Regions from separate parts of the Streptomyces sp. NPDC049954 genome, predicted to be linked through region 2. Evidence: predicted binding sites of a transcription regulator. Region 2 holds the regulator's gene; the other holds the start of a gene.
What was found. Region 2 encodes HrcA, which represses chaperone genes, less so after heat shock. Its sites were predicted from a motif close to TTNGCACTCNGNNNNNCNGAGTGCNAA; they were not measured.
Positions count from the first base shown of each region.

Region 1: groES (co-chaperone GroES) is a predicted target of HrcA. The motif match lies at 10,003-10,029, and genes of this name have one in related genera.

Region 1 is NZ_JBFALS010000007.1:382,414-397,408, reverse strand. It holds gene AB0J21_RS18890 (hypothetical protein) at 1-345, opposite strand, end outside; gene AB0J21_RS18885 (flavin reductase family protein) at 360-890, opposite strand; gene AB0J21_RS18880 (ABC transporter ATP-binding protein) at 1,086-1,940, opposite strand; gene AB0J21_RS18875 (ABC transporter permease) at 1,937-2,731, opposite strand; gene AB0J21_RS18870 (ABC transporter permease) at 2,728-3,585, opposite strand; gene AB0J21_RS18865 (ABC transporter substrate-binding protein) at 3,596-4,594, opposite strand; gene AB0J21_RS18860 (LuxR C-terminal-related transcriptional regulator) at 5,019-7,379, opposite strand; gene groL (chaperonin GroEL) at 7,808-9,433, opposite strand; gene groES (co-chaperone GroES) at 9,556-9,864, opposite strand; gene AB0J21_RS18845 (polysaccharide deacetylase family protein) at 10,157-11,164, opposite strand; gene AB0J21_RS18840 (DUF6234 family protein) at 11,271-11,699, shown strand; gene AB0J21_RS18835 (SAM-dependent methyltransferase) at 11,774-12,985, shown strand; gene AB0J21_RS18830 (Uma2 family endonuclease) at 13,015-13,593, opposite strand; gene AB0J21_RS18825 (hypothetical protein) at 13,875-14,270, opposite strand; gene AB0J21_RS18820 (hypothetical protein) at 14,222-14,482, opposite strand; gene tsaD (tRNA (adenosine(37)-N6)-threonylcarbamoyltransferase complex transferase subunit TsaD) at 14,515-14,995, opposite strand, start outside.
Region 2 is NZ_JBFALS010000003.1:375,088-390,082, forward strand. It holds gene AB0J21_RS08075 (helix-turn-helix domain-containing protein) at 1-102, shown strand, start outside; gene AB0J21_RS08080 (MFS transporter) at 167-757, shown strand; gene AB0J21_RS08085 (MFS transporter) at 733-1,560, shown strand; gene AB0J21_RS08090 (YceI family protein) at 1,712-2,593, shown strand; gene AB0J21_RS08095 (hypothetical protein) at 2,673-2,918, shown strand; gene holA (DNA polymerase III subunit delta) at 3,168-4,160, shown strand; gene rpsT (30S ribosomal protein S20) at 4,866-5,132, opposite strand; gene lepA (translation elongation factor 4) at 5,425-7,290, shown strand; gene AB0J21_RS08115 (long-chain fatty acid--CoA ligase) at 7,645-9,534, shown strand; gene AB0J21_RS08120 (hypothetical protein) at 9,585-9,803, shown strand; gene hemW (radical SAM family heme chaperone HemW) at 9,888-11,129, shown strand; partial or broken gene AB0J21_RS08130 (carboxymuconolactone decarboxylase family protein) at 11,249-11,505, opposite strand; gene AB0J21_RS08135 (DUF3097 domain-containing protein) at 11,522-12,337, opposite strand; gene AB0J21_RS08140 (MBL fold metallo-hydrolase) at 12,373-13,122, opposite strand; gene hrcA (heat-inducible transcriptional repressor HrcA) at 13,406-14,422, shown strand; gene dnaJ (molecular chaperone DnaJ) at 14,423-14,995, shown strand, end outside.

The sequences.
Region 1 (14,995 bases), on a different contig from region 2:
GGCGGGGGCGACGACGGTGGCGAGTTCGCCCGCGCCCTCCAGGAGGATGGTCGCGGTCCAGGCGGTGGCCGGGTCGATGTGGCCGAGCTTCTCGACGATCTCGAAGGCGGTGACGGCGCCGACCACGTTGCCGCCGAGGTCGTCGGGGGTCATGATGCCGAGCAGTCCGGAGCCCTTGAGGGCGGCGGCGGAGCGGTCGCTGAGCCGTCGCTGCTGTTCCGACTCGACGGCGCCCAGGGTGAGTTCCTCGCGTACGGCTTCGACGGCGGCGAGCGCGTGGGCGCGGCGTGCGGCCGGTTCGGTGGGCCAGGCGGAGGCGGCGGGCGCGGGGGCGTACGTGGTCATGGCGGGTCCCGTTCTCAGGTGTGGGCGGGGAGGCGGCGGGGGCTGTGGGTGCCGAAGCGGCGGTTCTGGTAGGCGAGGGTCGGGGCCTCGCGGTGGTCGGCGGCGAGCACCGTGGCGAGGACGAGGACGTGGTCGCCGCCCTCGACCAGCCGGGTCGCGGCGCACTCCAGCCAGACCGGGGCCTGACGGAGCCGGGGCAGTCCGTTCTGCGGGTACCAGGGCACCGAGGCGAAGCGGTCGGTTCCGGAGGCGGCGAAGGTGAGGGCGAGTTCGTGGTCGTCCGCGCCGAGGAGGCACACGCCGAGCCTGCCGGTGGCGGTGAGAGCGGGCAGCAGGCTGGAGCGCCGGTCGAGGGCGACGGTGACCATGGGCGGATCGAGGGACAGCGAGGCGAAGGCGCTCACGGTCACCCCGCACGGGGTGCCGTCCTCGCGGCGGGCGGTGACGACGGTGACCGGTGCGCACAGCGCGGCCATCGCGTCCTTGAAGCCGGCGGCGAGGGTGCGCCGGGCGTCGTCCTGGTGCGGATCGGCAGTGGCGGACAAGGCGGTCCTCTCCTTCGTCGTCCATGTCTTCCTCGGGCCCGGCGGGTCTGCTGCCGGGGCCGCCCCGTGTGTCGACGGCCCGTTCATCGTGCGGCGGGAGGCCGCTCCGGCTCATCCCCGGAACCCGCTATCCCGGGCGGGCGGCCGGGCCGGGGCACTACCGGTTCCTGACCACCGGCCCGTCACCCGCCCCCGTCACCCGGTGGTGTCCGGGGCGGCCGGCCTGCGGACCAGTCCGAGGACGTGGGCCCGCAGTTCGGCGAAGGCGGGCCGCAGTTTGGTGGCGACCTGTTCGCGGTCGGTGCCCAGGTCCACCGGCACGATCTCGCTGACGGTGGTGGGGGCGCCCGACAGGACGACGACGCGGTCGGCGAGGTAGACGGCCTCGTCCATGTCGTGGGTGACGAGGACGACGGTCATGCCGAGCCGTCGTTGCAGGCGCAGCGTGAGGTCTTCGAGGTCGGCGCGGGTCTGCGCGTCGACGGAGGCGAAGGGTTCGTCCATGACGAGGACGCGGGGCGCGCAGGCCAGGGCCCGGGCGATGGCGGCGCGCTGCTGCATGCCGCCGGACATCTGCCAGGGGTAGAGCCGTCCGGCGTCGGCGAGGCCCACCGCGTCGAGCGCCTCGCGGGCGGCCGCCGTGCGCTGTGCCGCGCCGGTCCCCTTCCCGCGCAGGGGGAGCTGGACGTTCTCGCTGACGCTCATCCAGGGCAGCAGTGAGCGGGAGTAGTCCTGGAAGACGAGGGCGAGTCCCTCGGGCGGGGCGTGCACGGGGGTGCCGCCGAGCCTGACCTCTCCGGAGTCGGGGGCGAGCAGCCCCGCGAGACAGCGCAGCAGGGTGGTCTTCCCGGCGCCGGAGGGGCCGACGACGGTGACGAACTCGCCGTCCTCGACGTCGAAGTCGATGCCGGAGAGCACCTGGCGGACGGTGTCCCCGTTGCCGTACGACTTGGCGATGCCGTGCACTTCGAGGAGCGGGCGGTCCGGGGCGGGGCTCGTGGTGGTGTCCCGGCGGGGGCCGGTGGCGGGGGTCGTCGCGGAGGCGGTCATGCGGGGGAATCTCCTTGTCCGGCGGCGCGCTGCCCGGTGTACCAGCGCAGCAGGCGCAGTTCGAGGGCGCGGAAAGCGAGGTTGCTCGCGTGGCCGAGGATGCCGAGCAGCAGCAGCGAGGCCCACATCTCGGGGATGTCGAAGGTGCGTTGGGACTGGAGTTGCAGGTAGCCGATGCCGTGGGTGGAGGCGGTGTACTCGCTCGCGATGATGAGGACGACACCCAGGGCGACGCTGACCCGGGCACCGGCGAGGATCTGCGGGGCGGCGCCGGGCAGGACGACGCGCAGGAGCCGTTGTCCGCGCGGCAGCCGGTAGCTGTCGGCCATGGCCACGACGGTGGGGTCGAGGGACCGTACGCCGTCCACGGTGCCGAGCAGGACGGGCCACACGGTGCCGTACGCGATGAGCGCGGCCTTCATCCCGTCGCCGGTGCCGAGCAGGACGAGGGCGACGGGGACGAGGGCGATGCCGGGGACGGCGCGCAGGAACTCCAGGACGGGCCGGGCCGCGTCGTTCAGCCCTCCGGCGAGGCCGAGGAGCAGTCCGAGGCCGATGCCGAGGACGGCGGCGAGGAGGAGCCCGGCGATCAGGTTGAGGACGCTGGGCAGGGCGTCGGAGCCGAGCCGGTCGAAGAGCCACAGTTCGCGGAAGGCGCGCAGGACGTCGGGCAGCGGCGGGAAGAAGAAGGAGTGGCGCCGCACGGTGACCAGCCAGACGGCGGCGACCAGCAGGGCGGGCAGCCACAGTTCGTGGGCGGCGGCCTTGAGCAGCCGCAGGGCGCGGTTCACCGGCGGGTCCCCTCTCGGTGGGCGGGCGCCCAGGGCAGGGCGAGGCGTTCCGCGGTCAGCAGGAGGCTGTTGAGGAGGACGCCGAGCAGTCCGGCGACGACCAGCAGCGCGAACATGTGGTCGATGGCCCCGGCCTGCTGGGCGCGGGAGAGTTCGTTGCCGATGCCGGGTGCGGCGCCGAGGTACTCGCCCGCGGTGGTGAGCATGAGGGCGAGCACGGCGCAGTTGCGCAGCCCGGTGACGAGGAACGGGAGCGCGGAGGGCAGGACGAGGTGGCGTACCCGCTGGTGGGCGGGGAGCCGGAAGGTGCGGAAGGTGTCGGCGGCGACCGGGTCGACGTGCCGTACCCCGTCGACGGTCGCGGTCAGCAGCGGCCACACCGCGCCGGACACGACGAGGACGAGCTTCATCGTCATCGTCGAGCCGAGGGTGAGCAGGAGGACGGGGCACAGCGCGACGGCGGGGATGGTGCGCAGGAAGTCGGTGAGCAGCCGGGTGCTGCGGGTCAGGAACCGCGAGGTGCCGATGAGCAGTCCTGCGGGCACGCCGAGGGCGGTGCACAGCAGGAGTCCGGCGCCCCAGCCGAGCGCGGTCTGCCACAGGGCGTGCCAGAAGGCGCCGGTCCCGGCGAGCGTGCGCAGCGCGGAGGCGGTGGCGCTCGCGGTGGGTACGGAGCTGCGCGGCAGCAGCCCGGTGCGTACGGCCGCCTCCCACGCGAGCAGGGCGGCGACGGCGAATCCGGCCTGGTGGAGGGTCCTGCGGTACGGGAGCGGGGGGCCGGCCGGGCGGGGTGCGGCGGCGGGCGGGGCGGTGGGGACGCCGGGCGGGGCGAGGGTCTGGGGCTCAGTGGTCATGCGGTGCCCTTCAGCTCAGCAGCTTGTCGACGTCGACGGGCTCGGCGACGAACCGGTAGCGCTCCATGAGGTCGGTCCACACCTTGAGCGAGGACCGGGGGGTGGAGGCGTCGAACACGGGGAGTTTCATGGTGGCGATGAGCTGCTTCGGCATGGGGCTGATCGAGGGCAGCGCCTCGCGCACCTCCTCGGGGTGGGCGGCGGCGTAGGCGATGCCCTTGTCGAGGGCGCGCCGGAAGCCGCGCACGACGCCGGGGTTCTCCTTCTCGAAGACGGAGGACGTGGCGACGGCCATCTGCATGCCGTGCGGGGCGGCCTCGACGCCGGGCGACATGAGGCGGACCGCGCCCTGGGCGAGGGCCGGGGTGTCGAAGGGCGAGATGGTGCTCATGGCGTCGATACGGCCCTTGACGAGGGCGGCCGTCATGTCGGACAGCGGCATTTCGAGGATCTTGACGCGGTCGCTGTCGGCCCCGGCCTTGTCGAGCGCGGCGCGCAGCGCGACCTCTCCGCCGCCCTTGAGCTGGCCGACGGCCACGGTGCGCCCGTTGAGGTCGGCGGGCCGGTGGACGGGCCCGTTCTTCATGACGAGGAGTCCCCCGCTGTCGTCCTCGGGCCGGGGCGCGGCCTTGCTGATCCCGCCGATCACGTGGACCGGCAGCCCCTTCGCGTAGGCGGAGACGACCCCGGCGGTCTCGCAGAGCGCGAACTGGTCGGTCCCGTTGATGAGGTTGGTGAGCAGGCCGCCGGCGCTCGTCGCGTCGGCCCGCGCGTCGATGCCCTCGTCCCGGAACCAGCCCTTGTCCACGGCGAGGGTGAAGGCGACCGCGTCGACGACCGGGATGTGCCCGACGTGGACGACGGCGAGCCCGTCGTGCCGGCTCAGTTCCCGCGAGGGCCCGCAGCCCACGAGGGCGGTGAGGGCCAGCGCGCTCAGCGCGGCGGCGAGGGCGCGGCGGCGCGTCCGGTGCGGCGACGGGTGCGGCGGGGTGCGGGGCGCGGTGTCCATCCGGTGGTCCTTCCGGTCGTCGTCCAGCGCGTCCTTCCGGGTCCCCGGGAAGTCCGGGCGGTGAGAAGGGGGCGGTACGAGGAAGTCGGGAGGGAAGTTCCGACAGACAGAGCGTGCTGTCCCGGCCAGGCGGGCGGCAATGACCAGAACTCGGGATTCCGGACGGCTGCTTCCGTACGGCCGTGGGTCCCCCGCGTGAACCGGCCGTGTCGCCCGTGTGTCCTGGCCGAAAGGGCGGTGACCTGCTACGGAAGCGACGTACGAGGGTGTCCGGGGGCTCGCGGGGGCCGGGAACGGGTGCGCACGCGGCTGTGTCCACCCCTCGTCCCCTCACAGGAACTGGTCATTTTTCGGGGTGCCGGCGGGCTTCGCGCGGGGGACGGCCGGGACGCGGGCGCAGGAGATGGCCCCGCCCGTCCCGGGGTCACTCCTCCAGGAGGCCGGAGCGGATGGCGTGGGCGGTGGCCTCGGCGCGGCTGGAGACGCCGATCTTGCGGTAGAGGTTGCTGATGTGGCGGCCGACCGTCTCGATGCTGATGAACAGTTCGGAGGCGATGGCCCGGCTCGTCGCGCCGGAGGCGATGAGCCGCAGCACCTGCGCCTCGCGCCCGGTCAGCCCGTCGGGGTGGCGCCTGCGGCGTTCCCTGCGGGGGCCGGGCGCGCGTTTCGCGGAGAGCAGGGGCGGCACCTCGGCGAGGACGTCGCCCACGGTGAGTTCGGCCCCTTCGGCGCACAGCTGCTCGAAGACGGGGCGGGACAGGCTCCACTCGATACTGCTCAGGTCGATCGCGCGGGCCGGGAACTCGACCCAGTCGTCCAGGGTGAGCCGGGAGCGCACGGCCCGGGACAGCCCCACGAGCCGTGCGGCGTACGGGGTTTCGCCGAGGTCGTCGAGGCAGGCGGCGAGCCCTTCCAGGCACCACACGTAGCGCGGCCTGGCCCCGATCCGCTCCACGAGCCGCAGGCTCTCGACGTGGTGGCCGCCGGCCAGCGCCGCCTCTCCCCTGGTGAGCCGGACGTCGGCCAGCAGGTTGAGGAAGACCGAGGCGTTCCAGTCGTCACCGCCCCGCTGCGCGAGCCCGAGCCCCTCACTGAGCAGGGCGACGGCCTGCACGTCGTGGCCCTCCTCATGGAGCATCCGCCCCAGTTGCTGGTAGGGGACGTGGGTCCAGGTGCTCTCGCCGAGGTCCCGGAATCCGCGTACGGCCTCGTCCAGCGCGGTCCTGGCGAGGGTGCGGTGGGCCTCGGTGGCGGCGGCGGAGGCCCCGAGCAGGCTGCGGGCGCGCGCTGCCCACCAGTGGTCCCCGGCCGCGTCGAGGACGTCGATGGCCTCCCGGTACAGGGGTTCGGCGCGGTCGAAGCCGTGGGCCTCGAACACGGCGGCGCCCAGGTCGACCAGGGTCCGGGCGCGGGTGGTCGTCTCCCCGGCGGCCGCCCAGTCGTCGGCGCACTCCTGGAGCGCGGTCAGCGCGTGGGCGTAGGAACTGGCCGCGCCGGTGAGCACGGCGTGCGCCTCGCGGGCCCGCAGCCGGGCGGTGCCCTCTCCGGCGACGGGCAGCGCGAGCACCTCGCCGAGCAGGGCGATGCCCTCGCGCAGCCGGCCCCGGGCGAGCCAGTGGCCGCGCAGGGCGGCGGCCAGGTCGAGGGCGCGGGGGTCGGCGGTGTCGATGAGGAAACGGAGCGCGGCCCGCACGTCGGGCAGTTCCTCCTCGACGCGGCGGGTCCAGGTCTCGGCCGCCGCGCCGTGCTCCTCGTGCCCGTCCAGGACCCGCTCGCCGAAGTGGCGGGCGTGCGCGCCGCGCAGCGCCTCGGCGGCCTGCGGTCCGGCGTCCTCGCGCAGCAGCCGGCGCGCGTACTCGCGGACGACGCCGGGCATGCGGAAGCTGATGCCGGCGCTGCCGTCGGCGGACGGGACGGGCTCCAGCAGTCCGTGGGCGACGAGTTCGCTGACGCCGTCCCACAGCGTCTCGTCCGCCTCCTCCTCCGCCTTCTCCTCCGCGTGTGCGCCGAGGACGTGTTCGACGGCGGGGTAGGCGAAGCGTCCCTCGAAGACGCCGAGGCGGCCGAGGAGCCGCCGGGCGTCCGCCGAGAGGGCGGTCACGGTGTCGTCCAGGACCCGGCCGAGGCTGCGGTGCCGTCCGGGCAGGTCGACGGGGCCCTTCATGCTGAGGGACCAGCCCTCGCGCAGCCGGGCGAGCAGCGCCTCGGCGGGCAGGGCGGCGAGTTGCCGGGCCGCGATGACCAGCGCGAGCGGATGCCCTTCGAGCTGCCGGCAGATCGCGGTGACCGTCTGCTCGTGCGCGTCGAGCCCGTCCTCGTAGGCGACCCGGCGGGCGTGGCGCAGGAAGAGTTCGCGGGCGGCGGCCCCGTCCGCGACGTCGAGCGGACGCACCCGGTACAGGTGCTCGTGGGTGAGCCCGCCGGCCGCGCGGCTCGTGGCGAGCACCGTGAGCCGGGGGTGCCCGGCGAGGAGCGTGCCGAGGGCCGGCGCGAGCGGCAGCACGGCCTCCAGGTTCTCGGCGAGCAGCACGGGAGCCGAGTCGTCCGCGACCGCGGGGAGCGCGTCGGCGAGCAGCGCGAGCGCCGCCTCGGGCCCGGCGGCGCCCGCAAGTTCCACGACCGCGACGTCCGTCCCGGCCTCGCTCAGCGCGACGCGCACCTGCCGCGCCAGCCGGCTCTTGCCGACCCCGCCGAGCCCGACGAGCGTGAGCAGCCGCACCTCGGGCTCGCCCAGCAGCCGCACCACCGAGTCGACGTCACCCCGACTCCCACCAGGTCCGTTCACAGGCCCCCCGTCACCAGAGGCCCCAAGACTCCGAGCCCACCCCCGCGCCCGTCAAGATCGAGTGACCTTCCTCACCCCACCTGACCAGCCCGACAGCAACACCCGGGGACAAGGCCCCCTCACTCCTGAAGCCCAAGACCGAAGGCGCACCCCATCAAGCCCGTCCGGCGCTTGAGGACACCCCTCCCCGAAGCCAGGCCCGAAGGCGCACCCAACCAAGCCCGTCCGGCGCTTGAGGACACCCCTCCCCGAAGCCCCGGCCCGAAGGCGCACCCCATCAAGCCCGTCCGGCGCTTGAGGACATCTTTTCCCAGCCCGTCCGGCGCTTGAGGACACGGCCGAAGGCCGAACCCCCGGCGACGGCAAACAGAACGAGGCCCGGCCTCCCCAGAGGGGAAGACCGGACCTCGCGACCCAAGCGGAGCGGATCAGTGGGAGTGACCGTGCGAGTGACCGCCGGCCTCCGCCTCCTCCTCCGCCGGCTTCTCGACGACCAGGGTCTCGGTCGTCAGAAGCAGGGAGGCGATGGACGCGGCGTTCTCCAGCGCGGAGCGCGTGACCTTGACCGGGTCGATGACACCGGCCTTGACCAGGTCCCCGTACTCGCCGGTCGCGGCGTTGAAGCCCTCGCCCTTGTTCAGCTCGGCGACCTTGGAGGTGATGACGTAACCCTCCAGGCCGGCGTTCTCGGCGATCCAGCGCAGCGGCTCGACGGCGGCGCGGCGGACGACGGCGACACCGGTGGCCTCGTCGCCCTCCTTGCCGAGGGAGCCCTCAAGGACCTTGACGGCGTGGACGAGCGCGGAGCCACCACCGGAGACGATGCCCTCCTCGACCGCGGCGCGGGTCGCGGAGATGGCGTCCTCCAGACGGTGCTTCTTCTCCTTCAGCTCGACCTCGGTGGCCGCACCGACACGGATCACGCAGACGCCGCCGGCGAGCTTCGCGAGGCGCTCCTGGAGCTTCTCGCGGTCCCAGTCGGAGTCGGTGGACTCGATCTCGGCCTTGATCTGGGCGACGCGGCCCGTGATCTCGGACTGCTCGCCACCACCGTCGACGATGGTGGTGTCGTCCTTGGTGACGGTGACGCGGCGGGCGGTGCCCAGCACGTCCAGACCGGCCTGGTCGAGCTTGAGGCCGACCTCCTCGGCGATGACGGTCGCACCGGTGAGGGTGGCCATGTCGCCGAGCATCGCCTTGCGGCGGTCGCCGAAGCCGGGCGCCTTGACGGCGACGGCGTTGAAGGTGCCGCGGATCTTGTTGACGACCAGGGTCGACAGGGCTTCGCCCTCGACGTCCTCGGCGATGATCAGCAGCGGCTTGGAGGCACCGGCCTGGATGACCTTCTCCAGCAGCGGCAGCAGGTCCTGGATCGAACCGATCTTGCCCTGGTGGATGAGGATGTACGGGTCGTCGAGGACGGCCTCCATACGCTCCTGGTCGGTCACCATGTACGGGGACAGGTAGCCCTTGTCGAAGGCCATGCCCTCGGTGAAGTCGAGGTCCAGACCGAAGGTGTTGGACTCCTCGACGGTGATGACACCGTCCTTGCCGACCTTGTCCATCGCCTCGGCGATGAGCTCGCCGACCTGCTTGTCCTGGGCGGACAGCGCGGCCACGGCGGCGATGTCGGACTTCTCCTCGATCGGCCGCGCGGTGGCGAGCAGGTCCTCGGAGACGGCCTTGACGGCGGCGTCGATGCCCTTCTTGAGGAGGGCGGGGGAGGCGCCGGCGGCGACGTTGCGCAGGCCCTCGCGGACGAGCGCCTGGGCCAGGACGGTCGCGGTGGTGGTGCCGTCACCCGCGATGTCGTTGGTCTTGGTCGCCACCTCCTTGACGAGCTGGGCGCCGAGGTTCTCGTACGGGTCCTCGACCTCGACCTCACGGGCGATGGTCACACCGTCGTTGGTGATGGTGGGGGCGCCGAACTTCTTGTCGATGACGACGTTGCGGCCCTTGGGACCGATCGTCACCTTCACGGTGTCGGCAAGCTTGTTGACGCCACGCTCAAGGGCGCGACGGGCGTCCTCGTCGAACTTCAGGATCTTCGCCATGGGAGCGGTTCAGCCCTCTCGGAAAACTGGATCTGAAAACGAGTCGCGCCCCCGGCCCCGGCTTCAAGTGAATCGGGGGCCGGGGGCGCAGCTCATAGCAAAGCTGGGTGAATCCGGGTGGATTACTTCTCGATGATCGCGAGCACGTCGCGAGCCGAGAGGACGAGGTACTCCTCGCCGTTGTACTTCACCTCGGTGCCGCCGTACTTGCTGTAGAGCACGACGTCGCCGGTCTTGACGTCGAGCGGCAGGCGCTCGCCGTTCTCGAAGCGGCCCGGGCCCACAGCGAGGACGACGCCCTCCTGGGGCTTCTCCTTCGCGGTGTCCGGGATGACCAGGCCAGAGGCCGTGGTCTGCTCGGCGTCGAGCGGCTGGACCACAATGCGGTCCTCAAGCGGCTTGATGGCAACCTTGGAGCTGGCGGTCGTCACGATCCGACCTCCCCCTTCGGAGATCTCGCGGGGTCAATGGGGTGGCGACCAGGTGGTCCGTCGTCGCGGGTGCCGGACTGCCCGTCGCTGTTTGGCACTCTCCGGTGGGGAGTGCCAGGGCCGAGACTATGACTGCGATTAGCACTCGGTCAAGCGGAGTGCCAGACGAGTCCCGACGGGCAGGCCGGCGAGCGGCCCGCGGCGGACCGGCGAAGGGCCCGCCACGGGCCGGTTACGGGGCGACAGAGGGCCGGTGCCGGGGCCGCGGAGGACCGGCGGACGGCCTCAGCGGTCAGACGTAGTCCTCCAGCCTGGCCACCGCGTAACCCTTCTCGGTGACGGTTCGCAGGAACGTGCGCAGGGCGTCCGGCATGGTGCCCTTCCACTGCGCGCGGCCCTGGAAGTGCGTCAGCACGATGTCGCCCGGGTGCAGGTCCTGGTCGGCCTCGCGGTACTCCCAGCGGCCGGGGAAGACCTCCGCGTTCCACAGCGGCACGGCGCGCACCCCGCAGGACTTGGCGGTGACGAGGGTGTCGCGGTTGTAGTCGCCGTAGGGCGGCCGGAACAGTTCGGGCCGCTTTCCGTACTGGCGGCCCAGGATGTCCTGCATCCCGCAGATCTCCTCGCGCTGCTCCTCGTGCGAGAGCGCGGGCAGGTAGCGGTGGTGCAGGGTGTGGTTGTTGATCGCGACGCCCTTGTCCCGCGCCTTGCGGAAGTAGCCGTAGTCGTCGCTGACGAGGTAGTCGCTCAGGAACGCCGAGTACGGGATGTGCAGGTCCTCCAGCATCCGCAGCGTCTCGGGGTCCTTGTTGTCGCCGTCGTCGATGGTCAGGAACACGACGCGGTCGGTGGTCGGCACCGTCGTGAAGACCGGGGGCAGGGCGTCGTCCTCCTGGCCGCGCACCTCGAAGCCGGTCCGGGTCGGGGGCAGCACCTTGTCGGCGGGCGGGGGCGGGGCGATCATCGGCGGCTGCTTGAGGCCCCAGCGACGGGAGGCCGCGACCAGGGCCTTGCGTTCGCGGGCGACGCGGGCCCGCTCGGCGATGGCCCGCTCGGCGGCGGCCTTCGCCGCCTCCCGGTCGAGTTCCAGCGCGCCCTTCGGGGCCGCGGCGGCCGGTCCGGGCGCGCCCTGGGCCCCGGCACTCGCCCGCGGGGACGGGCTCGCCCCCTCGCTCGCGTCCTGCGCCCCGGTCGCGCAGCCCGAGGCGGCGAGGAGGGCGGCGAGCAGGAGCGGCAGCCGACGCCGTGCGGACGCGCCACCCCATGGGGTCTTTCTGTCTTTTTGTCGTACTAATCTCATGGGGCCGCATCCTGCTACGGCTGTCGCGCGGCGCGGGCGCGCCACGATTGCGCAACAGCCGGGCGGAGGACGCGCTTCCACCGCACGGCCGTACGAGCCTGGTCCCATGAGTGACGTCTCGTCCCCGCGCCCCGCGCCTCAGCCGGCCCCGCCCTCCGCGTGGGCCCAGGTGGCGCTGGCCGTGATCCTCGGCCTGGTGGAGCTGGCGGTGGTGGCCTGGGCGTTCTTCGCGGACGGTCTGAGCGGCTGGGCCGCGTCCGGCTCCCCGGACCCGCCGGACCACAGCACGCTGCGGTACACGGTGCTGGGCGTGGGCGGCTTCGGCGCGCTGCTCACCGCGCTGTTCTGGTGGGGCCGGGAGCGGGTGGCCGCCGTGCTCCAGGGCCTCCTGGCCCTCGTCCTGCTGCTGGTCGCGGCGCTCAGCTGGGCGCAGGGCCCCGGGAAGGCTCCTTCGCGGGCCCCGGCCCCGAACTACCGCGGTACGTACGGGCAGTGCTTCAGCGGCGGCGACAGCGACGAGTGCCCCGGCGGCTGAGCGGAGGACGGTGGACGGGCCGGGCTTCGCGTCCCGCGTACAGGACCGGGGAGACGGCACCGGAGAATGGGCGGGTGGACCTCGAAGACTTCCGTGCCCTGCGTACCCCCGAGGGCGCCGCCCTGCTCGACGAGCTGCGCGGGCTGCGCCCCGCCGAGGAGCTGCCGACGGCCACGCGGCTGCGCCGTACGCATCCGGCGCCGCTCGTGTCCGCCGCGATCGGCCAGGCGCGGCTGCGGGACCGGGCGGCGGCGAAGTTCGGGGCGGCGGACGCGGGACGCATGTTCTTCACGCCGGGCGGCGTGGAGCAGGCGACCCGGGCCCCGGTCGCCGCCCACCGCGCGCGCCGGTTCGCGCGGCTCGGGGTGTGGCGGCTCGCCGACCTGTGCTGCGGGATCGGCGGGGACGCGCTCGCGCTGGCCCGCGAGGGGATCGCCGTACTGGCCGTGGACCGCGATCCGCTGACCGCCGAGGTCGCGCGCGCCAACGCCGAGGCGCTGGGCCTCGCGGACCTCGTCACCGTCGAGTGCGCGGAGGTCGCCGAGATCGCCCTGTCCGGGTACGACGCGGTGTTCGTGGACCCGGCGCGGCGCGGCGGCCGGGGCCGGATCTTCGACCCCGAGGCGTACTCGCCGCCCCTGTCCTGGGCGGTCGGCGCGGCGCGCGGGGCGCCGGTCGCCGCGCTCAAGGTCGCCCCGGGCGTCCCGCACGAGGCGATCCCGCCGGACGCCTCGGCGGAGTGGGTCTCGGACGGCGGCGACCTCAAGGAGGCCGTGCTCTGGTTCGGTACGGGACCGGGCGGGGAGCCGGGGACAGGGCCGGGCGGGGAGCCGGGGCCGGGCGCGGCGACCGCGACGCTCCTGCCGGGCGCCCACCGCCTCACCGGGCGGGGACTGCCGAACCCGCCGGTGCGGGAGGTCGGCCGCTACCTGTACGAGCCGGACGCGGCCGTGATCCGCGCGCATCTGGTCGCGGAGGTGGCCGAGGAACTGGACGGCGCGCTGATCGACGAGACGATCGCCTTCGTCACCTCGGACCGCCTGCGCCCGACCCCGTACGCCCGCCCGTACGAGATCACCGACACCCTGCCGTTCGGCGTGAAGCGGCTGAAGGCCCTGCTGCGGGAGCGGGAGGTCGGCACGCTCACCGTGAAGAAGCGCGGCTCGGCGATGGAGCCGGAGGAACTGCGCAAGCAGGTGAAACCGAAGGGCCCGAACGCGGCGACCGTCTTCCTGACCAGGGCGGCGGGCGCTCCGGTGATGCTGGTGGGGCGGCCGGCGGGGTGAGGGGGCGGGCGGACCGCCCTGCGATCGGCTCAGTCGACGATCTCCTTGAGCTCCTCGCTCCGCAGGGTGAACCCGACCGGGTCGGGGAGGTCGATGGGCGTGCCGAACGGTCGGGACGTGACGCTACGGTAGCTGCCGCCCTCGGGATCGGTGTGCACGGTGAAGCTGTCCGCGCTCCGGTCGATCAGGAGGTAGACGGGGATGTGGGCCGCCGCGTAGCCGGCCGCCTTGTCCACGTGGTCGCGTTGCCGGGTGTCCCGGTCGTGGGACGTCACCTCGACCGTCATCAGCACCCCCTCCGGGTTGGCCCACTCCCCCGCCGTGAGGAAGTGTCGCCGCGGCGCGAGCACCCCGTCCGGCCTCGCGCGGCCACTGCGGTACCTCTCCACTTTCAGCCCGCGCTCGGGATAGAGCCGGAGATCCGGCCGAAACTGAAGACACTGCTCCAGGAGCCACATGACGATCTCGTCGTGACAGCCGTCCGGCACGGGCTTGACCTCGATCTTTCCGTTCAGATACTCCAGTCGCACGGTCTCGGGCGCCGTGCCGGCGATCTGCTCGAACTCCTCGAGCGTCATCTCCGGCCGGGCTGGGGTGTCCGGGGTCATGGCCTCGCCTCCTCCCCTCCATCCTGCCCGGGTTCCCGGAGGCACGCCGTGAACGAGGACCATGTGCGGCACCCTTTCGAACTTCACCGGGATCAGAAGACCCCCGAACCGTGCCCCCACCATGCCTGACTCCGTCACGGAGCGTGGCGGAAAAGACGATCATCCCCCCGAACGAGTGAGCCTGAAGAAGGGCAGCGGCGACCGCGACAGCGGATCTCCGTCCCAGCCGCACCGGCTCCGCACCGCGCCCGCACATGCGGTGAGGCCGCGTCAGAGTCCGTTCAGCGGGCGTCCCCCGCGACGGCCGCTCGCGCCTGGTCGAGCAGCGCGCCGATGCCCGAGGCCGCCTCCCGCGCCCCGTCCGCCGTTCCGTGCGCGGCGCGTTGCTCCAGCCGCCTCAGCCGGGCCGCGAGGGCGGGATGGCGCTGAAGGCGCACGTAGACGGACCAGTGCGCGGTGAAGCGGCGCAGCGCTGCCGGGTCCGTCTTCGCCCGGGCCCGGGCGGACGCCTCGTCCAGCTCGCGGGTGAAGGACGGGAGGGCGGTGGGCGCGATACGCGCGACGGTCTCGCCCAGAGCGGCGACCGTGGCCCGCCGGCTGCGGGACGGACGGCGGCCCCCAGGCGGGCTCAGGCCCCCTCTTCCCCCTCCTCCACCCCCACCGACTCGAACCGCCACCGGTGCACCGCCCGGGTCGTCAACTCTTCAGGGGGCTCCGGCAGTTCGGGGAAGGCGGTGTCCTGGGGGCCCGGCCACCACGTGAGGACGAGGACGCGGTCCTGCGGGGCGCGGAAGGTCTCGCGGCGCAGGGGGCGCCGCGGCAGCGGCTGGGCGCGGGCCCAGTCGAGGAGTTCCGGTCCGCGTCCCCCGGCCGCGCGCGCCTCCCACATGCAGGTCGTCACCGTGGACGGCTCGGCGGACGTCACCGGTACAGGTTCTCCTTCGCCAGCTCGTGCACGTGGTCGTGGGAGTGGCCCCCGTGGCCGTGGTCGTGCCCGTGCCCGTGCGGGCCCTCCGTGTCGGACTCGCCCCGGTCGTGCCCGGGGACGTGCGGTTCGGTCACCGGGAGGGAGGAGTCGGCGGACAGTTCCCAGTCGGAGGCGGCGCGGTTGCGGGCGACCATCTCGGCGCCGAGCGCGGCGACCATCGCGCCGTTGTCGGTGCACAGCTTGGGGCGCGGTACGCGCAGCCGGATACCGGCCCGCTCGCAGCGTTCCTCGGCGAGCGCGCGCAGCCGGGAGTTGGCCGCCACGCCGCCGCCGATCATGAGGTGGTCGACGCCCTCGTCCTTGCAGGCCCGGACGGCCTTGCGGGTCAGGACGTCCACGACGGCCTCCTGGAAGGACGCGGAGACGTCCCGCACCGGCACGTCCTCGCCCGCGTTGCGCTTCGCCTCGATCCAG
Region 2 (14,995 bases):
GATCCGGCGCTGCGGCCGGCCGAGGCGAGACGCGTCACGTTCCTGCGCGTCGCCCACCTGGCCGACCAGCCCGGGACACGACGGCCGGCGCACGAGGACTGACGGACGACTGACGCACGACGGATGGCTGACACACGACGAGGTCACGGACGGGGGAGGGCGTGTGGTGAGGGCGAGGGATGCGAGCGGGGTGGCGCGGCGGCTGCGGGAGCGGGGGGCCGCGAAGGTGCCCGCGCTCCTGCGGGAGCGGGCGTTCCGTACGTACTGGACGGGGCAGACCGTCTCGCTGGTCGGCGACCAGATCTCGTTGCTGGCGCTGCCGCTGGTGGCGGTGCTGGTGCTCGGGGCGGACGCGGCCGAGATGGGCTGGCTGAAGACGGTGGAGCTGCTTCCGGCGCTGTTGCTGAGCCTGTCGGCGGGCGCCTGGGCGGACGGGCGGGCGCACCGGAAGCGGATCATGATCGTCGCGGACCTGGTCCGGGCGGCGCTGGTGCTGTCGCTGCCGGTGGCGTACGCGTGCGACGCGCTGACGCTGGGACAGCTGTACGCGGTGGCCTTCGGGATCGGCGCGTGCACGGTGGTCTTCGACGTGTGCAACGCCACCGTGCTGGTGGCGCTGCTGCCCGTCCGGCAGTACGTGGCGGGGAACGCCCTCGTCAACGGGGCCAGGTCGATGGCGTGGCTCGGTGGTCCGGGCCTCGGCGGGCTGCTCGTCAGGCGCTCACCGCGCCGGTGGCACTGGTGGCCGACGCGGTGACGTACTGCTGGTCGGCGCTGTGGCTGACCCGGATACGGCCCGTGGAGCCCGCACCTGCCCGCCCGGTCAAGGGGCACTTCACCGCCGGAATCCGGTGGGTCTTCGCCCAGCCGGTCATGAGGGCGCTGTTCGCTGCGTCGGCGACGGTGCAGTTCTGCAACTTCGCCTTCCATACGATCTTCGTGCTCTACGCGACGCGGGAACTCGGGCTCTCGCCCGGGCTCCTGGGCCTGGTCCTGAGCGCGGGGGCGATCGGCGGACTGCTCGGGGCGGCGGCGACGTCCCGGATCGTCGTACGCGTCGGCGTCGGGCCGGCGATCGTGGCGGGCTTCGCACTGTTCTCCGTGCCCCTGGTGCTCGTGCCGCTCGCGCGGGGCGGTGAACCGTTCGTCGTGGCACTCCTGTTCACCGCGGAGTTCGTCTCCTGCGCGGGCGCGATGCTCGTCGACATCACCTCGGGCTCGCTGCAAATGGCGCTCATACCCGACGCCCTGCGCTCTCGGGTGACAGGTGCCTTCCGGACGCTCAACCACGGGTTCCGTCCACTGGGGGCGCTCGCCGGGGGTGTGCTGGGCTCGGCCCTCGGGCTCAGGCCCACGCTGTGGATCGCCACGGTGGGCGGGACGTTCTGCGTGCTGTGGGTCATCCGCTCGGCCGTCTCCCGGACGCGGGCCCTTCCGGTGGCCGCCGAAGAGGGGGAGCGCCCGGAGGTCGCAGGCGCAAAGGAGGCCCCGGTGAGCGCAGCGGTGGTCAGCGCGGACGGTGCGACCGCTGGTAACGGGTCTGAGCTGGGAAAACGCTAAACGGAATGGAAAATTCAGGCAACTTCGCCCAGGTGGGCAGGTTCCGCTGATTCCGCTGGTGGGGGCTCTGTTTGCTCGAAAGCCGCAACGATGGTCGAATGCATATTCGTCAAGCAGTCAGCGGCGAAGTGCAGGGGTGGGTGTCCAGGGGATGTTCGGCCTAGGAACGAAAAAGCGTACGGACAACGCGCGGCGCAACGGGCCCCTCGCGGGACTCGAACCTCCGGCCGGGGCCGGGGTCATCAGTTGCCGGGCCGTGGACCCGGTGAGCGGTCCGCTGACCTCGGCGGAGTTCACCGTCACCGACGCGCGGGGCCGTGTCGTCGTCAAGTCCGGCGCCGACCCGTTCGGTTCCTTCATGGTGACCGTGCCGCCGGGTGAGTACCGGCTCGCGGTGTCGGCCGACGGCTACACCCCCTACCGCACGGACGCCGTGGTGACCGCGGAGACGGGTGCGGTGCTCGGCGAGGTCACGCTCCAGGTCGCCGCCCCGCCGCCGTTGCCGTCCCCCGGGGACTGGGACGTCGAGCCCAGCCACTCCTCGATCGCGTTCACCGCGCGGCACATCGGGCTCGCCCGGGTGCACGGCCGGTTCAACACCTTCGCCGGGGCCGTGCGGATCGCCGAGCGCATGGAGGACACGGCGATGCACGTCGTGATCGACGCCGCGTCCATCGACACGAACGTGCGGATGCGGGACGACCACCTGCGCTCGGCGGACTTCCTGGACGTGGTGCAGTATCCGACGCTGGAGTTCTACAGCGACCGCTTCGTGCACCGCGGAGGCGCTCGGTGGGCGGCCACCGGGGCGCTCTCGCTGCACGGTGTGACCCGGACCGTGACGCTGGACGTCGACTACCTCGGGGTCGGCAACGGCATGGAGGGCGAGACGCGGGCCGCGTGCCGGGCCACCACGGAACTGCACCGGGACGACTACACCATCAGCTGGCAGACGATGCTCGCGCGCGGCATCGCGGTCGTGGGGCCGAGCATCACCATTGACCTCGACATCCAGATCGTCCCCAAGGGCTGAGATCGTCGTCTGTCGCCGTGCCCGGAGCCTGCCGTCCTCGCGTCGCTGTGCCGCGTCTCCGATACGGGAGAATCGAGGGGTGAGTGACGTGAGACATGTCCTGGTGTTCCCCGACCGTGACGCGGCGGAGGAGGCGCTGGAGGAGCTGGGCAGGCGGTTCGCCGTCATGCGGGAGCCGGAGCTGGTCCGGGACGCGCTCGCCGGGGAGGACGACGCCGAGGACGCGCAGTGGCTGCTCGTGCTCGCCGATCCGGAGGGTCGTCTGGACGGCGGGGAACTGGACGCGTTCGCTGCCGAGTGGGACGGGTGGCGCGAGGAACCCTGAGAGGCGGGGAGCGGAACGCGTTCCCCGTCGGCTCCCCGCCGTCCCCTCCCTCTCCCCTGAGCGTCCCCCTCCCCTCCCACCACGAGTGCCCTGGGGCCGGGTTTTCGGCCTTTCGGCAGCGCCTGGACGTAGGGCCCCTCTGCGAGGCTTGACCGTCGCGGCCCTTGTACGCGGTCCTTGCGGGGAGCGGCCTCTCCGGAGTGCCGCTCCCCGCAGGGGTGTCGTAGGGGCGTGGGATGCTGGACGGCGATGCCCAGGAAACCCGCACTCGACGATCCGCTCGCCCCGCTCACGCTCGCCGTGGGCCAGGAGGAGTTGCTGCTCGACCGTGTCGTGCAGCAGGTGGTGGCCGCGGCCCGCGCCGCCGACGCCGACACCGACGTACGCGATCTCGCCTCCGACCAGGTGCAGCCCGGCTCCCTGGCCGAGCTGACCAGTCCCTCGCTCTTCGCCGAGCGCAAGGTCCTGGTGGTCCGCAACGCGCAGGACCTCGCGGCCGATTCGGTCAAGGACGTCAAGGCCTACATCGCCGCGCCCGTGGAGGAGATCTCGCTCGTCCTGCTGCACGCGGGGGGCGCCAAGGGCAAGGGGCTGCTGGACGCCGCGCGCAAGGCGGGGGCGCGTGAGGTGGCCTGCCCCAAGATGACGAAGCCGGCCGACCGGCTCGCCTTCGTACGCGCCGAGTTCCGGGCCACGGGCCGTTCCGCGACCCCCGAGGCCTGTCAGGCTCTGGTGGACGCCATCGGCAGCGATCTGCGCGAGCTGGCGAGCGCGGTCACCCAGTTGGTCGCCGACGTCGAGGGCACCATTGACGAGGCGGTGGTCGGGCGGTACTACACCGGGCGGGCCGAGGCGTCGAGCTTCACCGTCGCGGACCGGGCCGTGGAGGGCCGGGCCGCGGAGGCCCTGGAGGCGCTGCGGTGGTCGCTGTCCACCGGGGTCGCGCCCGTCCTGATCACGAGTGCGCTCGCACAGGGCGTCCGGGCGATCGGCAAGCTCTCCTCGGCGCGCGGCGGACGCCCCGCCGACCTCGCACGGGAGCTGGGGATGCCGCCCTGGAAGATCGACCGTGTACGGCAGCAGATGCGCGGCTGGGGGCCGGACGGCGTGGCGCTCGCGCTCCGTGCGGTCGCCGAGGCCGACGCGGGCGTGAAGGGCGGGGGCGACGACCCGGAGTACGCCCTCGAAAAAGCGGTCGTCACCATCGCCCGCGCGGCCCGGATGGGTTCGGCACGCCGGTAGCCCCTGTAGCCCCGGTAGCCCCCTTCGTCCCGCGTCCCGCGTCCCGGTGCTCCGGCGTCCCGGTGCTCCGGCGTTCCCGCGTCCCGCCGTTCCCGTAATCCCGGCAAAAGATCCCACGGCCTCCGGGAAAGCTGAAGCTCCCACGCTCCCGAGTAGGCCCGCAGTTTCCGCGCCTCCGGGTGGGCCCGAAGGCCCCGGGCCCCCGGAGCAGGCCCCCAGCTCCCACGCCCCGGGCGAGGCCGAAGGCCCCGGGCTCCCGAGCGAACCGGTAGCTCCCCCGCCCCCGGGCGAAGCCGAAGCTTCCCGCTCCCGAGCAAGCCCCCAGCTCCCACGCCCACACCCCCGGGCGAAGCCGAAGCTTCCCGCTCCCGAGCAAGCCCCCAGCCCCCGCGCCCCACCTGGGCGGAGCCCCCAGGCCCCCACGCCTCCCGGGCGGAGCCCCAGGCAAAGCCGAAGGCCGCCGCCTCCCGTGGGGAGGCGGCGGCCTTGGACAGGTGCTGCTGGGTGCTGCTCGGGTGGCTCCACGCCCGCGTGGCGAACGCAGGTCGCGCGTGGAGGCCGGGGTGCCGGGTCAGGAGCGGTAGAGAGGGCCCGCTGAGTCCTGAACGCCGGCGGTTGTGTCAGTCAGGTCGTAGTCAGGTCAGAGAGGAACAAGACGGGACCTTCCGGCCGCGCGGTCCGGGGACCGTGGCCGGGTGAAGGGGCTCAGCCCTGGAGGCCGGCGACCTTCGCCGCGAGCGCCGACTTCTTGTTGGCGGCCTGGTTCTTGTGGATGACACCGGCGGAGGCGGCCTTGTCGAGCTTGCGCGTGGCGACACGCGTCAGCTCGTTCGCCTTCTCGACGTCACCCGCGGCAGCGGCCTCGCGGGCCTTGCGGACCGCGGTCTTGAGCGAGGACTTGACGGACTTGTTGCGAAGGCGGGCCTTCTCGTTCGTCTTGTTCCGCTTGATCTGGGACTTGATGTTCGCCACGAAGAACCTTTTCAGCTACAGGTACAGATGAATGGTGCGGAGAGTGGTGCCCGGCGAGCACGGCCGACCGCCGAAGGAGCGGAGGGGGAGTCTCACCGTCGTGCGCCTCGAAGCCGAGAGGGCTGTGAGACACACAGTGGACCAGGCTAGCAGCCCCTTCATGAGCGGCCCAAACCCGTCGCTGTCCGTCGCTCGTGGGACGATGGAGCCTGCGTATCGATCCGACCGACCCAGCCCGAGCCAGAGCCGGCTGCCGACATCCCGCCGGCCGTCTCAAGAATCAGGACCCTGCGTGCCCGCGACCCCCATCAATGTGCCGGAGCCGAGCCGTACCGACCCGGCGCTGATCCGCAACTTCTGCATCATCGCGCACATCGACCACGGCAAGTCCACGCTCGCCGACCGGATGCTCCAGCTGACCGGGGTGGTGGAGCAGCGGCAGATGCGCGCCCAGTACCTCGACCGCATGGACATCGAGCGTGAGCGCGGGATCACGATCAAATCGCAGGCCGTGCGTCTGCCCTGGGCCCCGCGCACGGGCCCCGACCTGGGCAGCACGCACATCCTCAACATGATCGACACCCCGGGCCACGTGGACTTCACCTACGAGGTCTCCCGCTCCCTCGCGGCCTGCGAGGGCACGGTCCTGCTGGTCGACGCGGCCCAGGGCATCGAGGCGCAGACCCTCGCCAACCTGTACCTGGCGATGGAGAACGACCTCACGATCATCCCGGTGCTCAACAAGATCGACCTGCCGGCCGCGCAGCCCGAGAAGTTCTCCGAGGAGCTGGCCAACCTCATCGGCTGCGACCCCTCGGACGTGCTGCGGGTCTCCGCCAAGACGGGCGTGGGCGTCGAGGAGCTGCTGGACAAGGTCGTCGCCTCGATCCCCGCCCCGGTCGGGGTGGCGGACGCGCCCGCCCGCGCGATGATCTTCGACTCGGTCTACGACTCGTACCGGGGCGTGGTCACCTACGTCAGGGTCATCGACGGCCAGCTCAACAAGCGCGAGCGCATCAGGATGATGTCGACCAACGCGACGCACGAGCTGCTGGAGATCGGCACCAACTCCCCGGAGATGCTGCCCGCCGACGGCCTCGGGGTCGGTGAGGTGGGCTACCTCATCACCGGCGTCAAGGACGTGCGCCAGTCCAAGGTCGGTGACACGATCACCACGCTGTCCAAGGGGGCCACCGAGGCCCTCGGCGGCTACAAGGACCCGAAGCCGATGGTGTTCTCGGGCCTCTACCCGCTCGACGGCTCCGACTACCCGGAGCTGCGCGACGCGCTGGACAAGCTCCAGCTCAACGACGCGGCGCTGGTCTACGAGCCGGAGACCTCGGCGGCTCTCGGCTTCGGCTTCCGCGTCGGCTTCCTCGGCCTGCTGCACCTCGACGTGATCCGCGAGCGGCTGGAGCGCGAGTTCGGCCTCGACCTGATCGCGACGGCGCCCAACGTCGTCTACCGCGTCGTGATGGAGGACCGCAGCGAGACCACGGTCACCAACCCGAGCGAGTTCCCCGAGGGGAAGATCGACCAGGTCTTCGAGCCGGTCGTGCGGGCCACGATCCTCGCGCCCAGCGAGTTCATCGGCTCGATCATGGAGCTGTGCCAGAACCGGCGCGGCGTCATGCTCGGCATGGACTACCTGTCCGAGGACCGCGTGGAGATCCGGTACACGCTGCCGCTCGCCGAGATCGTCTTCGACTTCTTCGACCAGCTCAAGTCCAAGACGCGCGGCTACGCCTCGCTGGACTACGAGCCCACCGGCGAGCAGACCTCCAGCCTCGTCAAGGTCGACATCCTGCTGCACGGTGACAAGGTCGACGCGTTCTCCGCGATCACGCACAAGGACGCGGCGTACGCGTACGGGGTGCGGCTCGTGGCCAAGCTGCGCGAGCTGATCCCCCGGCAGGCCTTCGAGGTGCCCATCCAGGCCGCGATCGGCTCCCGGGTCATCGCCCGCGAGACCATCCGCGCCATCCGCAAGGACGTCCTCGCCAAGTGCTACGGCGGTGACATCTCCCGTAAGCGGAAGCTGCTGGAGAAGCAGAAGGAGGGCAAGAAGCGCATGAAGATGGTCGGCTCCGTCGAGGTGCCCCAGGAAGCCTTCATCGCGGTGCTCTCCAGCGACGAGAGCGGCGGCAAGAAGAAGTAGCGGCCAATACCGGAGAAAAGTAGCGGCCAGTACCGGAGAGAAGTAGCGGTCGGTACCGGAGGAGCGGCGGCGGCAGGGGAAGCAAGGACCGGCCGCCGGGCCTTCGATGACCTCCGGTGAACCGCGGGCCCGTCACGTTCCGGCGTGGCGGGCCCTTCGTCGTCCCCGGGGCGGGTCACCGTGGACGAGAGGCTGGTGGGGCCCGTGGGGCGGGTGTGAGGAATTGTGCTCAGGTCACCCCTTACATGCAGGCCACGCGGGCTCTACTCTGATCACCATCTGATAGTTACTCGCCAGTTAAACAACGATCGATCGTTACCAGTCGCACGCAGAGGCGCGGGCCCGGAGGTTGTCGTGAGCGACACACAGACCAAGATCGAGAACCGTCCGCCGTCCGTGGCGAACCTCTTCCTGGAGCGGGTCGCGGCGACCCCGGACGCGGAGGCGTACCGGTACCCGGTCCCCAGCTCCTCCGGGAGCGGCCCCGACGACTGGGCCTCGCTGAGCTGGGCGCAGGCGGCCGAACGGGTCGAGGCGATCGCGGCCGGCCTGATCGCCCTCGGGGTGCGGCCCGAGGAGCGGGTGGCCCTCGCCTCCGCCACCCGCGTCGAATGGGTCCTGGCCGACCTCGGCATCATGTGCGCGGGGGCCGCGACGACCACCGTCTACCCCTCGACGAACACGAGCGAGTCGGCGTTCATCCTGGCCGACTCCGACAGCCGGGTGCTCATCGCGGAGGACGCGGCGCAGCTCGCCAAGGCCCGGGAGAAGCGCGCCGAGCTGCCCGCGCTGCGGCACGTCGTCGTCCTCGACACGGAGGGCGTCGACGCGGACGAGGCCGATCCGGAGGGCTGGCTGCTCACCCTCGCCGACCTGGAGAAGAACGGCGCCGAACACCTCGCGAGCCACCCCGAGGCGGTCCGGGACCGGGTCGGCGCCATCACCGCCGACCAGCTCGCGACCCTCATCTACACCTCCGGCACCACCGGTCGCCCCAAGGGCGTCCGGCTGCCGCACGACTGCTGGTCCTACCTGGCGAAGGCGATCGCCGCGACCGGCCTGGTGCGGCAGGACGACGTCCAGTACCTGTGGCTGCCGCTCGCCCACGTCTTCGGAAAGGTGCTCACCTCGGGGCACATCGAGGTCGGGCACGTCACCGCCGTCGACGGCCGCGTCGACAAGATCATCGAGAACCTGCCGGTCGTACGGCCCACCTACATGGCGGCCGTCCCGCGCATCTTCGAGAAGGTCTACAACGGGGTCGCCGCGAAGGCGCGGGCCGGCGGGAGCGCCAAGTACCGGATCTTCCAGTGGGCCGCGGGCGTGGCCCGCGAGTACGCCAAGGTCTCGCAGGACAACTTCCGCCGCACCGGCACCGCGCACGTGCCCTACGGGCTGCGCTCCCGGCACAAGGTCGCCGACGCCCTCGTCTACTCCAAGCTCCGCGAGGCCTTCGGCGGCCGGCTGCGCGCCGCCGTCTCCGGCTCCGCCGCGCTCGCCCCCGAGATCGGCTACTTCTTCGCCGGGGCCGGCGTGCACATCCTGGAGGGCTACGGACTCACGGAGACGAGCGCCGCCTCCTTCGTCAACCCGGGGGAGGCGTACCGCACCGGCACCGTCGGCAAGCCGCTGCCCGGCACCGAGGTCAGGATCGCCGAGGACGGCGAGATCCTGTTGCGCGGCCCCGGCGTCATGTCCGGCTACCACGGGCTGCCGGAGAAGACCGCGGAGGTCCTGGAGAGCGACGGCTGGTTCCACACCGGGGACATCGGCGAACTCTCCGTCGACGGCTACCTGCGGATCACCGACCGCAAGAAGGACATCATCAAGACCTCCGGCGGCAAGTACATCGCGCCCGCCGAGGTCGAGGGCCGCTTCAAGGCCGTGTGCCCGTACGTCTCCAACATCCTGGTGCACGGCGGCGACCGGAACTTCTGCACCGCCCTCATCTCCCTCGACGAGCCTGCCCTCACGGACTGGGCGAAGGAGAACGGGCTGGGCGACCGGAGCTACGCCGAGATCGTCGCGGCCGAGGAGACCGTGGCCCTGATCGACGGCTACGTGCGGGAGCTCAACGCCGGCCTCCAGCGCTGGGAGACGATCAAGAAGTTCCGGCTGCTGCCGCGCGACCTCGACATCGAGCACGGTGAGCTGACCCCGAGCCTCAAGCTCAAGCGGCCCGTCGTGGAGCGCGAGTACGGCCACCTGCTGGACGAGATGTACGCCGGGGCGCGGGAGGCGTGAACCGGCCGGCCCGGGATGCGGACGACGGACCGGCACGCGATGCTCGGGGCATGGCCGGATCAGGACCGCACGTGACAGTGGACCCGCCCGCCCCGGACGGAGGCAGGCGGGTCCGGGCCGACGGCGAGAACCTGGGTGTGGCCCACGGCACTCGCGACCTCGCCGAGTTCCTGCGCCGGGCCGGTCTGGAGGACGCCGACGAGTCCGTCGCCGAGTCGAGCGGGCTCATCGAGTGGCGCGGCGGCGGTCCCGAGACCTGGGAGGGGTAGCCGGGCGGGGCCGGGGCGCCTCGCGCGGGCCCCGGCCCTTCCGCGCGGAAGCTCACTCCCGGTGACCTTCGCGGGCCTGGGACAATGGACCCCATGCCTTCCGCACTGCCTGACGGCGAGCCCGTGCCCGAGACCGGGGAGCTGCCCCCGTACGCCCTCGAAGGCGCGGGGGAGCGCCCGCTCGGGTTCTACCTGCACGTCCCGTACTGCGCGAGCCGCTGCGGGTACTGCGACTTCAACACGTACACCGCCACCGAGCTGCGCGGCTCCGGCGGGGTGCTCGCCTCGCGCGACAACTACGCGGACACCCTCGTGGACGAGGTGCGTCTGGCCCGCAAGGTGCTCGGCGCGGACCCGCGCCCGGTGCGGACGGTGTTCGTCGGCGGCGGTACGCCCACGCTGCTCGCCGCCGCCGACCTCGTCCGGATGCTGAGCGCCGTACGCGAGGAGTTCGGGCTCGCCGAGGACGCCGAGGTGACCACCGAGGCCAACCCCGAGTCCGTCGACCCGGCGTACCTGGCCGAACTGCGCGAGGGCGGGTTCAACCGCGTCTCCTTCGGCATGCAGAGCGCGAAGCAGCACGTGCTGAAGATCCTCGACCGCAACCACACGCCGGGGCGGCCCGAGGCGTGTGTGGCCGAGGCGCGCGCCGCCGGTTTCGAGCACGTCAACCTCGACCTGATCTACGGGACCCCCGGCGAGAGCGACGAGGACTGGCGGGCCTCGCTGGACGCGGCGATCGGCGCGGGTCCCGACCATGTCTCGGCGTACGCGCTCATCGTCGAGGAGGGAACGGGGCTCGCGCGGCGCATCCGGCGCGGTGAGATCCCGATGACCGACGACGACGAGCACGCGGACCGCTACCTGATCGCCGAGGAGGCGCTCAGCCGCGCCGGTTTCTCCTGGTACGAGGTCTCCAACTGGGCGACGACCGAGGCCGGTCGCTGCCTGCACAACGAGCTGTACTGGCGCGGCGCCGACTGGTGGGGGGCCGGGCCGGGGGCGCACAGCCACGTCGGCGGGGTGCGGTGGTGGAACGTCAAGCATCCTGGCGCCTACGCGGCGGCCCTGGCCGGGGGACGCTCGCCGGGGGCCGGGCGGGAGATCCTGAGCGAGGAGGACCGGCGGGTGGAGCGCGTCCTGCTGGAGCTGCGGCTGAGCGAGGGCTGCCCGCTGTCGCTGCTGCGGCCGGACGGGCTCGCGGCGGCGTCGAGGGCCGTGGCCGAGGGACTGCTCGATCCGGCGGCGCATCGCGCGGGGCGGGCCGTGCTCACCCTGCGGGGGCGGCTGCTGGCGGACGCGGTGGTGCGGGATCTGGTGGACTGAGGCTCGCCTGCGGCCTCGCTCGGTCCTCAAGCGCCGGACGGGCTTCATGGGGCTGGTGCGATCTGGGGGTGTCCTCAAGCGCCGGACGGGCTCGAAGGGGCGCGCGTCCGAGGCGCGGGTCAGCTCGACGTACGGGCGAACATGCCGGGCTCGTACGAGCCCCCGGGTTGTGCGCGATCACGTTCACGCGCGTCGCGGTGTTGATCAGGGAGACCAGGCAGACCAGCGCGCCGACCTGGTCGTCGTCGCAGTGCTCGCGCACCCGGGCCCACGTCTCGTCAGACACGCCGTGGTCGCCGAGCCGGGCGCCCTCTTCGGCGAGCGCCGGCGCGGCCCGTTCGGCCTCGGTGAACACCGTGCTGTGCCGCCAGGCGGCTCCCGCCGGGATCCGGCTACGGTGCCGTCACGAAGTCGATCAGCTCCTCCACCCGGCCGAGCAGGGCCGGTTCCAGGTCCTTGTAGGTGTGGACGTGGGACAGGATGTGCTGCCAGGCCGCCCCGGTGTTCTCCGGCCAGCCCAGGGCGCGGCACACGCCGGTCTTCCAGTCCTGGCCGCGGGGGACGCGGGGCCAGGACTCGATGCCGAGGGAGGACGGCTTCACCGCCTCCCACACGTCGATGAACGGGTGGCCGACGACCAGGGCGTGCGCGCTCGTCACCCCGGCGGCGATGCGTGACTCCTTCGAGCCCGGGACGAGGTGGTCCACCAGGACGCCCAGGCGGGCGTCGGGGCCCGGGGCGAACTCGGCGACGATCGAGGGCAGGTCGTCGACCCCCTCCAGGTACTCCACGACCACGCCCTCGATCCGCAGGTCGTCGCCCCACACCCGTTCCACCAGCTCCGCGTCGTGCCGGCCCTCGACGTAGATACGGCCCGCCCGCGCCACCCGGGCGCGCGCCCCGGGCACCGCGACCGATCCGGAGGCCGTACGGGAGGGCGCGGCCGGTGTGGTGGAGCGCGGGCGCACGAGCGTCACCGCACGGCCCTCCAGCAGGAAGCCGCGCGGGGCCAGCGGGAAGACCCGTCGCTTGCCGAAGCGGTCCTCCAGCGTCACGACGAGGCCCTCCGCCGACTTCTCCCAGGACAGCACCGCCCCGCAGAAGCCGGTCGTCACCTCCTCCACCACGAGGTCCCGCTCCAGGGGAACCTCGGGAGCGGGCCGCTGCTTCTTCCACGGCGGGGTCAGGTCGGAGGAGTACGCGCGCATTCCTCAGACGATAGGAAATGCCGCCGTTCGGGGGATCACGACACGCCGTGCGCCGCGTCGAGTTCGGCGCGCTGGGCCCGGACGAAGGCCGCGTCCACCACCGCTCCGTGCCCCGGGACGTACAGCGCGTCCTCGCCGCCCAGGTCCAGCAGCCGGTCCAGGGCGTCCGGCCAGCGGGCCGGGACCGCGTCCGGTCCGGCCTGCGGGGGACCCGACTCCTCGACCAGGTCGCCGCAGAACACGACGGTGGGCGCGGCCGGTCCGGCGCCCGGTACGACGACCACCAGGTCGTGGCCGGTGTGCGCCGGGCCCACGTTGGCGAGCAGGACCCGGCGGCCACCGTCCAGGCCGAGCGTGAACTCGCCCGACACCGTGTGCTCCGGGGCGCGCGCGAGGTCCGCCGCCTGCGCCGCCTCGTCCTCGTCGAGCCCGTGCCGCACCGCGTCCGCGTACAGCGCCGCACGGCCCTGCGGGGAGCCGAGCAGCCCCTCGACGCCGACCGCCCCGTACGTCGTCACCCCCGCGAAGGCCCCGGCGCCCAGCACGTGGTCGAAGTGCGGATGGGTCAGTGCGAGATGCGTCACGCGCCCGCCGCCGAGCAGGGACTGCGCCCCGGCACGCACCGCGCCGCCCTCCCGCACGCTCGCGCCCGCGTCGACCAGCAGGGCCGTGCCGCCCGCCGTGACCAGGCCCACGGTGCAGTCCCACGCGGGCAGCCGCAGCCGGGCCACCCCCGGTGCGAGCCGCTCCCATCCGCCGTCGGTCACCGCTCGCTCCCGTTCCATGTGCGCCGCCTCCCGTGCCCGGGCGCCCGGCGAAACCGTCCACCGGCGCTCCGGGCCCGTCCCTTGGTGACAGCCGCGGCTGTCCGTTCGTGGTCTTCGGCCCTACCCTGCCCCGTCCTGTCCTCCTCAGCCGTGCCGGGGGCGCACGACCTGCCGTGCCACCGCCCTTGCCGGGGGCGTACCTCACGGCCGTACACTGGCCGGGGAAGTGCTGGCACTCAGACAGGGCGAGTGCCAAGCCCGGACCGGTGATCGCCGGCCGGCGACCAGGGAGGTGTGCGCGGTGCTCAGTGAACGCAGACTCGAAGTGCTGCGCGCCATCGTCCAGGACTACGTCGGGACCGAGGAGCCGGTGGGCTCCAAGGCGCTCACCGAGCGGCACCGGCTCGGGGTCTCCCCGGCCACGGTGCGCAACGACATGGCCGCGCTGGAGGAGGAGGGGTACATCGCCCAGCCGCACACCAGCGCGGGCCGTATCCCGACCGACAAGGGCTACCGGCTGTTCGTCGACCAGCTCGCCGACATCAAGCCGATGACCGCCCCCGAGCGGCGCGCCATTCAGAACTTCCTGGACGGCGCCGTCGACCTCGACGACGTCGTGGGCCGCACGGTGCGGCTGCTCGCGCAGCTCACCCGGCAGGTCGCCGTCGTGCAGTACCCCTCGCTGACGCGCTCGACGGTGCGTCACGTGGAGCTGCTGGCGCTGGCCCCGGCCCGGCTGATGCTCGTGCTCATCACCGACACCGGCCGGGTCGAGCAGCGCATGGTCGACTGCCCGGCGCCGTTCGGTGACACCTCCGTGGCCGATCTGCGGGCCCGGCTCAACAGCCGGGTCGCCGGACGCTGGTTCGCCGACGTCCCGCAGCTCGTGCAGGATCTCCCCGAGTCCTTCGAACAGGACGACCGGGGGACCGTCTCGATCGTGCTCTCCACCTTGCTGGAGACCCTCGTCGAGGAGACCGAAGAACGGCTGATGATCGGCGGCACGGCCAACCTGACCAGGTTCGGGCACGACTTCCCCCTCATGATCAGGCCGGTGCTGGAGGCGCTGGAGGAGCAAGTCGTGCTCCTGCGGCTGCTCGGCGAGGCCAAGGACTCGGGCATGACGGTCCGGATCGGTCATGAGAACGCCTACGAGGGGCTCAACTCCACCTCGGTGGTCTCGGTCGGCTACGGTTCGGGCGGCGAGGCAGTCGCCAAGCTCGGCGTGGTCGGACCGACCCGCATGGACTACCCCGGAACGATGGGAGCGGTACGCGCAGTGGCTCGTTACGTCGGACAGATCCTGGCGGAGTCGTAAGTGGCCACGGACTACTACGCCGTACTCGGCGTGCGCCGCGACGCTTCCCAGGACGAGATCAAGAAGGCGTTCCGGCGTCTGGCGCGGGAACTTCACCCCGACGTCAACCCGGACCCCAAGACGCAGGAGCGGTTCAAGGAGATCAACGCCGCCTACGAGGTGCTCTCCGACCCGCAGAAGAAGCAGGTCTTCGACCTCGGCGGGGACCCGCTGTCCCAGGCGGGCGGTGGCGGGGCCGGCGGCTTCGGCCAGGGCGGCTTCGGGAACTTCTCCGACATCATGGACGCGTTCTTCGGCGCCTCCTCGCAGCGCGGACCGCGCTCGCGGACCCGGCGCGGCCAGGACGCCATGATCCGGCTGGAGATCGACCTCAACGAGGCGGCCTTCGGCACCACCAAGGACATCCAGGTCGACACGGCCGTCGTCTGCAACACCTGCAACGGCGAGGGCGCCGCCCCCGGCACCTCGGCGCAGACCTGCGACATGTGCCGCGGTCGCGGTGAGGTCTCCCAGGTCACCCGGTCCTTCCTGGGCCAGGTCATGACCTCCAGGCCCTGCCCGCAGTGCCAGGGC